2 linked regions of the Alloactinosynnema sp. L-07 genome follow. The protein of the gene in region 1 interacts with the protein of each later gene in a pairwise test. Links are inferred from orthologs where the notes say so. Each region holds a gene or a part of one and is shown in the gene's direction. Other genes may lie near its edges.

The links. The genes of interacting proteins can lie anywhere in the genome.
Region 2: the proteins of glp (region 1) and BN1701_RS05795 interact in binary tests that used the Escherichia coli proteins (3 or more experiments, as listed by UniProt). The link is inferred for Alloactinosynnema sp. L-07 from one-to-one orthologs.

What each region holds. Positions count from the first base shown.
Region 1 is NZ_LN850107.1:6,375,638-6,379,842, reverse strand. The notes cover bases 475-3,346. They hold glp (gephyrin-like molybdotransferase Glp), read left to right. Parts: upstream 475-1,231; coding sequence 1,232-2,461; downstream 2,462-3,346. Other genes in these bases: BN1701_RS29120 (phosphatidylserine decarboxylase), read left to right, coding at 2,746-3,346; BN1701_RS29130 (AIM24 family protein), read right to left, coding at 540-1,169. Also shown: more of BN1701_RS29120, read left to right, coding at 3,347-3,465; pssA (CDP-diacylglycerol--serine O-phosphatidyltransferase), read left to right, coding at 3,465-4,205. UniProt on the Escherichia coli protein: Catalyzes the insertion of molybdate into adenylated molybdopterin with the concomitant release of AMP.
Region 2 is NZ_LN850107.1:1,205,328-1,209,355, forward strand. What follows is about bases 455-3,149. They hold BN1701_RS05795 (molybdenum cofactor guanylyltransferase), read left to right. Parts: upstream 455-1,376; coding sequence 1,377-1,922; downstream 1,923-3,149. Other genes in these bases: BN1701_RS05785 (VOC family protein), read right to left, coding at 455-939; BN1701_RS05790 (DUF4180 domain-containing protein), read right to left, coding at 970-1,332; BN1701_RS05800 (MoxR family ATPase), read left to right, coding at 1,993-3,057; BN1701_RS05805 (DUF58 domain-containing protein), read left to right, coding at 3,123-3,149. Also shown: BN1701_RS05780 (NlpC/P60 family protein), read left to right, coding at 1-128; more of BN1701_RS05785, read right to left, coding at 313-454; more of BN1701_RS05805, read left to right, coding at 3,150-4,004. UniProt on the Escherichia coli protein: Transfers a GMP moiety from GTP to Mo-molybdopterin (Mo-MPT) cofactor (Moco or molybdenum cofactor) to form Mo-molybdopterin guanine dinucleotide (Mo-MGD) cofactor.

The sequences.
Region 1 (4,205 bases):
CGGGTCAGGCCGAAGTCGGCGACGTAGATGTGCTCGGTGGCCGACTCGCGCGAGGTGACCAGCACGTTGGCGGGCTTGACGTCGAGGTGGACCAGCCCGCGCTCGTGCAAGTTGTCCAGCGCCTCGGCCACCTGGCTGAGCAGGCTGATCGCCCGCTGCGGGGCCAGCGGCTCGCCCTTGATCAGCGAGGCCATGTCAGAGCCCTCGACCAGCCGCATGGCGATGTAGAGCAGCCCGTCGACCTCGCCGAAGTCGTAGAGCGGCACGACGTTGGCGTGGTCGATGGCGGAGGTGTTGCGGGCCTCGTCGACGAAGCGCTCGCGGAACTCGGGGTCCTCGGTGAGGTGTTCGGCGATCACCTTCAGCGCGACCTTGCGGCCGAGTCTGATGTCGGTCGCCCGGTACATCACACTCATTCCGCCCTTACCGAGCACTCCGTCGATGCGGTAATGCCCTAGGCGACGCCCGGTGAGGTCCTCCGACACGCCTGGAGCCTAACGCCCTGGATATGACGCTCGCGTTCGGTTCCGCGAGATCACTCAGCGGGCTAGCCACGCGGCCATCGCTCGGGGGGTGCGGGTTTGGGTGAGCAGGCGGCCGGGGCCGGCGAAATCGAGCATCAGACCCTCCCCGGTGCGCACCGACTGCGGCGCGGACTGGCTCACCGCGCGGAGCCTGCACTGGGTGCCGTCGGTGAACGCGAGCAGGCTCGCCGGGTCGACGGTGATCGCCTCGCCGGGCTCCAGCACGACCACATCGAGCGCGCCACAGCAGGCCAGTACCACGGTGCCGACGCCGCTGACGTGCTCCAGGAATCCGTGCTCGGCGCCGAACAGCGCGTGGAAGCCGGGCCAACCCGGGTCGACGCGCAGGGTGCTGGTGACCGCGAGACAGCCGCCGCGGGCCACGCACCAGCCCGCCGTGCCGTCCAGCTCCAGTGAGTAGACCTCGCCGGGGAGCCCGGGCGCGACGTCGACCCAGCCGCCCTCGGCTGGAGCGGTGAACACCGTGGGCCGAACCTTGGACCGACCGCCACCGCCGCGCGGGTCGACGTGCACGCCGTAGCTGGTGGCCAGCAGCGCGGTGTAGTCGGCTTGGACGGCCTCGCCCGGCGCGAGCAGCAGTCGCGCCACGCCGAACGCAGGCGTGTGCCGAGTGCGGACCTGCAAGGGTCCCCCTCTCCCGCGAGACGACGCGCCCCGCCGCGGCCGTCCGGTAGCGGCAGTCTGGCATGCGCGGGCGGCGGACACGGCAGGATGGCCTAGTGCCCAAACGCGTTTACACCGCTGAGGAATACCGCGCCGAGGTCGCCGCGCTCCTGCCGCCGCTGCCCGTGACCGCGCTGCCGCTGTCCGACTGCCTCGGGCTCGTGCTGGCCGAGGACGTGGTCGCCGGGGTCTCCCTGCCGCCGTTCGACAACTCCGCGATGGACGGCTACGCCGTGCGCGCCGCCGACGTGGCCGCCGTGCCGGTGACGCTGCCGGTGGCCGACGACATCCCGGCCGGCCGCGTCGACGTGCGGCCGATGGCGGCGGGCACCGTGCACCGGATCATGACCGGGGCGCCGATGCCACCGGGCGCCGACGCGGTCGTCCAGGTCGAGCTGACCGACGCCGGGACCGAGAACGTGCTGGTCAACGCGGCCGTGCCCGCGGGCAGGCACGTGCGGCGGGCGGGTGAGGACGTGGTCGCGGGCGACACCGTGCTGCGCGCGGGGACCGTGCTCGGGCCGCCGCAGCTGGGGCTGGCCGCCGCGGTCGGGCTGGGCACGCTGCCGGTGCGCAGGCCGCCGCGGGTGCTGGTGCTGTCGACCGGCTCGGAGCTGGTCGCGGCGGGCGAGCCGCTGCCGCCGGGACACATCTACGAGTCCAACAGCGTGCTGATCGCCGCCGCCGTCCGGGAGATCGGCGGCGTGGCGACGGTGCTGCGGTTCGTGCCGGACGACGTCGAGAAGTTCCGGGCGGTCATCGCCGAGCACGCCGCGGGCGCGGACCTGCTGGTGACCTCGGGCGGGGTGAGCGCGGGGGCGTACGAGGTGGTCAAGGACGCGCTGAGCGGGAATGGGGTGGAGTTCGTCAGGGTGGCGATCCAGCCGGGCGGGCCGCAGGGCTTCGGCGTGGTCGACGGACTGCCGGTGCTCACCCTGCCCGGCAACCCGGTGAGCGCGGCGCTGTCGTTCGAGCTGTTCGTCCGGCCCGCGCTGCTGGGCGCGCTCGGCCACCGGGTCGTGGACCGGCCGCGGGCCAAGGCGCGCAGCACGGCGGCGATGTCCTCGCCGGAGGGCCGCACGCAGTACCGGCGGGGCCGCCACGACGACGGGATGGTCGAGGTGGTGCCGGTCGGCGGGCCGGGGTCGCACCTGCTGTCGTCGTTCGCCGCGTCCAACTGCCTGATCGAGATCCCGGTCGGGGTCGCCGAGGTGGCCCTGGGCGCCGAGGTCGACCTGATCCTGCTCGACTGAAATCGTTGAAATGTAGGAATGTTGAACAGTTCTACAAGCCTACGATCGACATCCGCTGTATTCGAGAACGGTGGGTAACCGACCACTCACCGACCTCGTTGATCGGATGGGACGCGAGCGAGTAGTATCGAGGTGCTCCACAACGGGGCATCCGACCGGCCTGTGCGCCGTCGGGGGGCGTACAGACTGGTCGGATGCCCCGTGTTCACGCTCATGGTCAGGCCGGTTCGCGACTGGCGTAGCGTGTGGGCAAATCCGGCCCACTCGCGAGGACCAGCCACCTGATGAGCGACCCGTCGCAGCCTTCCTCTTCCCCCGTGCAGCACGCGATCGAGCTGACGAAGAGCATCGTCCCGCCGATCCACCCCGGCGGCCGCCCGTTCGTCTTCGGCGCGGTCGGCGCGACGCTGGTCGTGCGCCTGCTCTCGCGTCGCGCGGGCGTGCTCGTCGCGGTGTTCACCGCCTGGCTGGCGTGGTTCTTCCGCGAGCCCAAGCGGGTCACCCCGCAGCGCCCCGGCATCGCCGTGGCCCCGGCCGACGGCACGGTGTCGCACGTCATCGAGGCCGTCCCGCCAGCCGAGCTGGGCCTTGGCGACACCCCGATGCTGCGGATCAGCACGTTCCTGTCGGTCTTCGACGTGCACGTCCAGCGCGCCCCCGCCACCGGCCAGATCGTGCGCGCCCTGCACAAGGAAGGCGAGTTCCTTTCCGCCGACCTCGACAAGGCCAGCGAGGTCAACGAGCGCAACAGCCTGCACCTGCGCACCGCCGACGGCCACGACCTCGCCGTCGTGCAGATCGCGGGCCTGGTGGCGCGCCGGATCATCTGCCAGGTCGCCGACGGCGACAAGGTCACCGCGGGTGCGACGTACGGCCTGATCCGCTTCGGCTCCCGGGTCGACCTGTACGTGCCCGCGGGCAGCCGCGTGCTGGTCGAGGCCGGTCAGCGCACAATCGGCGGCGAGACCGTGCTGGCCGAGCTCGCCTCATCCTCGGAGAACTGATGGCACCCGCGTCACCCGGCGTCCGCCTGCTCCCGAACGCGCTGACCGTCCTGGCGATGTGCGCCGGACTCTCGGCGGTCCAGTTCGCGCTGCGCGGACAACTGGCGGCGACCATCGCCGCCATCGGCGTCGCGGCGATCCTCGACAGCCTCGACGGCCGCATCGCCCGCCTGCTCGACGCCACCTCCAAGATGGGCGCCGAGCTGGACTCGCTGGCCGACGCGATCTCCTTCGGCGTGGCGCCCGCGCTGGTCCTCTATGTGTGGAAGTTCCCGAACAACCGCTTCGGCTGGATCATCGCGCTGATCTTCGCGGTGTGCATGATCCTGCGCCTGGCCCGCTTCAACACCCTGCTCGACGACACCGAGCAGCCGCCGTACGCCAAGGAGTTCTTCGTCGGCGTGCCCGCCCCCGCCGGTGGCCTGCTCGCGCTGCTGCCGCTGATCCTCACCATCGAGTACGGCGACCACGGTGCTTGGTGGCAGTCCCGTTGGGCTGTCGCTATCTGGGCCGTAGCCGTCGCTGCGCTGCTGATCAGCCGGATCCCGACACTGTCGGTGAAGTCGGTCCGGGTCCCCCCGCGCGCCATCGCCCCGCTGCTGGTCGGCGTCGGCCTGCTGGCCGCGGCGGTGATCACGTATCCGATGATCGCTCTGGCGACCGCGCTGGTCATCTATCTGCTCCACATCCCGTATGCGGCGCGGCGCAAGCACTGGCTGGCCAACCACCCGGAAGCCTGG
Region 2 (4,028 bases), 5.2 Mb from region 1 along the record:
GCATCCACCACGTCGCCATGTACATCGGCAACAACCAGATGGTCGAGGCGCCGTACTCGGGTTCACGGGTGCGCATCGCCCCGGTCCGTTACGGCGGCATCGTCCCTTATGCCACCAGATTGCTCTGACCTCGGCGTCGGACGGGTAGATCAGAGCGGTGCGAGACCGAGGAATCCCGCCGTGCGCTGGTAGACCTCACGAGCCAGAGCGGGTCGGATGAGGTCAGCACAGCGAAAGGCGACCCGGAGCGGCAGTACTCGTCGAGTCGAGCCCTTGGGGCATCCGCGGCTGAGAATCAGGACAATGTTCCCGTCAGTCCCGTCCCTGCCACGTCGACACGCACGCCTCGTTGCCCTCACCGTCGGCCAGCACCCAGAACGCCGGGGCCTCGTCTTCGGAGAGCAGTCGGCCGCCCGCGGCGAGCGCCGCCGCGATGCGCGCCTCGGCCTCGTCGTGGGCGACGGAGATGTCGAGGTGGATCCGGTTGCGCTGCGGACGCGGCGCGTCCATCTGCTGGAACCAGACGGCGGGGGACTGTCCGAGCGGGTCCAGCAGCCCGGTCCCCGGCGCGGGCTCGTCGACATAGCCGAGGACCGCGCGCCAGAATGGGCGGACGGCACCGATGTCGAGCGCGTCGATCGCGTACTCCAGCGACTGTGTGCCCGCGTGCGGCTCGGTGGCCACCGCGCGGGAGATGCGGCGGGCGGCTTCGACGTCGGCACTGGTCACCGACATGGTCTCCGGCGTCTGTAACCGCAAGATCACCCGGTCCGGTCGCAGATCCACGCGCAGCCGGTCACCAACCCCAGCCACGGCGACGGCCACTTCGGCAGCCTCGGCCAGCGAGCCGACCGTGACCGTGGTGGTGAGGGTGTTCAGCACGTGCCGCCAGCCCAGGGCGCCGACGGCGGCCGAGGCTTCCGCGCGGGTGATGTCCATGCGCCTGAGGGTGGCAGGCCCCACCGACAGCTACCGGCCCAGCCGCTCGGTGAGAGCATCGAGCGTCGGCAGGAACCAGATGTGTTCGCCTTGGTTGGACTCGCGGACCAGATCCGCCAGCGACTTGCTCGCCGTGACGTGGTCGGTGATGTCGCCGAGGACCACCAACCGCAGGCGGTAGTTGGCGAACTTCTGCATGATCTCGCCCGCGACCCGGGTGCGCAGTTCGAAGAAGTCGGTGGCCAGGCGGCTCGTCGGCACCACGACCACGTCGGGCTTGTGCTCCCACAGCTCCCCGAACAGGTCTGTGACGTCGCGATCGGTGGCCAACTCGGGCCCGTGCTCGTCGAGCAGCGCGATCGGGACATCGTGGATCGTGGTGAAGGTCGGCATGGATCAACGGTATCCAGTGCCGCCTACTGATTTAGGGTCACGCTATGACCTGGGCGGCGATCGTGCTCGCGGGCGGGCGCGCGACCCGGCTCGGCGGGGTGGACAAGCCCGCGCTGGAGGTCGGCGGCCGCAGCATGCTGGCCGCCGCCGTCACCGCCGTGGCGGGCGCGGACCGGATCGTCGTGGTCGGCCCGGAGCGGCCGGTGCCCGTGCCAGTGGTCTGGACGCTGGAGGACGAGCCCGGCTCCGGTCCGGTCGCCGCACTGGCCGCCGGACTGTCCAAGATCGATACGGCCGATGTCGTGGTGGTCCTGGCGGCCGACCTGCCACTGGTGTCAGCCGAGACCGTCGCACGGCTGCTCGCCGCCGTCGGGTCGACCGGCGTGGTGCTGGTCGACGCCGACGGCCGCGACCAATGGCTGCTCAGCGCGTGGCCGCTGGGCCCTTTGCGCGCCGCGATGCCCGAGTTCCCCGCCGGGGCCGCGCTGCGCCGTGTCCTCAGCGGACTGGACCCGGCCCGGCTGCCCGCGGCGGGCGCCGAGGCGGCCGATGTGGACACCCCGGCGGACTTGGCGCGGTTCGGCGAGTGAGTTCACAGGGCTCATACCGCTGATGGGGTTGGCTGGACGGCGGTGGAATGACTAACGGGGAGGATTGCTGGTGACCGAGCCAGGGCAGGTCGAGCTCGCGACCGAGGGCGCGACGCCCGCGCGCGACGCGCAACTGCTCGAACGCACCGTGTTCGAGGTCAAGCGCGTCATCGTCGGGCAGGACCGGCTGGTCGAGCGGATGCTCGTCGGCCTGCTGGCCAAGGGCCACCTGCTGCTCGAAGGCGTGCCGGGCGTGGCCAAGACCCTCGCCGTGGAGACCTTCGCCAGGGTCGTCGGCGGCTCGTTCTCCCGCGTGCAGTTCACCCCCGACCTGGTGCCCGCCGACATCCTCGGCACCCGCATCTACCGCCAGGCCAACGAGCGCTTCGACGTCGAACTCGGCCCGGTCGTGGCCAACTTCGTCCTCGCCGACGAGATCAACCGCGCCCCGGCCAAGGTCCAGTCGGCGATGCTGGAGGTCATGGCCGAGCGGCACGTGTCCATCGGCGGCCAGACCTTTCCGATGCCTGACCCGTTCCTGGTGCTGGCCACCCAGAACCCGATCGAGAACGAAGGCGTCTACCCGCTTCCCGAGGCGCAGCGGGACCGCTTCCTCTTCAAGATCATCGTCGAGTACCCGACGGCGGAGGAGGAGCGCGAGATCGTCTACCGGATGGGTGTGAACCCGCCGGAGGCCAGCCAGATCCTCAGCCCAGCCGAACTGGTCCGGCTGCAGGGCGTGGCCTCCCGCGTCTTCGTCCACCACGCGTTGGTCGACTACACCGTCCGGCTCGTGCTGGCCACCCGCACGCCCGCCGAGCACGGCCTGACCGACGTCGCGGGCTGGATCGCCTATGGTGCGTCGCCGCGCGCCAGCCTGGGCATCGTGGCGGCGTCCCGCGCGCTGGCGCTGGTCCGCGGCCGCGACTACGTGCTGCCGCAGGACGTGGTCGACGTGGTGCCCGACGTGCTGCGCCACCGGCTCGTGCTGTCCTACGACGCGCTCGCCGACGGTGTCCCGATCGACCACATGATCTCCAGGGTGCTGCAGACCGTGCCGCTCCCGCAGGTCTCCGCTCGGCCGCAGGCGCCCAGCGGGCACCCGGCACCGGCCGGGGTGGCCGGCAGGCCGTGAGCAGGCACAAGGCCGCTGAGGGCGAGCGCCCGAACTGGGCGCCGCCGGTGCTGCAGGGCGACCGGATGGAAGCGGGCCTGCGGCTGCTGGAGATCGACGTGCGACGCAGGCTCGACGGGCTGCTGCAGGGCAACCACCTGGGCCTGGTGCCCGGTCCCGGCTCCGAGCCGGGGGAGGCCCGGCCCTACCAGCCCGGCGACGACGTGCGCCGGATGGACTGGGCGGTCACCGCGCGCACCACGGTCCCGCACATCCGCGAGACCGTCGCCGACCGCGAGCTGGAGACCTGGCTGGTGGTCGACCTGTCCGCCAGCCTCGACTTCGGCACGGCGGCCTGCGAGAAGCGCGACCTCGCCGTGGCCGCCGTCGCCGCGATCGCCCACCTCACGCGCGGCGGTGGCAACCGGGTCGGCGCGCTGATCTCCACCGGCGAGAAGATGATCCGCATCCCGGCGCGCGGCGGCCTGGCCCACGCGCGGAGCCTGGTGCGTAAGGTCGCCGAGACCCCTCGCGCGGCCGTGGGCGTGCGCGGCGACCTCAGCGACGCGATCGAGCAGTTGCGCAGGCCACCGCGCAGGCGCGGGCTGGCCGTGGTGATCTCCGACTTCCTCGGCTCCACCGACTGGGAGCGCCCGCTGCGCGCGCTGTCGCTGCGCCACGAGCTGATCGGCGTCGAGGTGGTCGACCCGCGCGACATCGATCTGCCCGATGTCGGCACCGTCGTGCTGGCCGACCCGGAGACGGGACGGCAGCGGGAGGTCACCGCGACAGCCCTACTGCGCAAGGAGTTCGGTGCGGCGGCGGCCGAACACCGCGAGGCCGTGGCCAGGGGCATCCGCAAGGCGGGCGGGGGACATCTGGTGCTGCGCACCGACTCCGACTGGATCGCCGACACCGTCCGCTTCGTCGTCGCGCGCAAGCGCCGCTGGTCGGGAGGCGTGGCATGAGCGAGCTTGCGAGCGAATCATTGA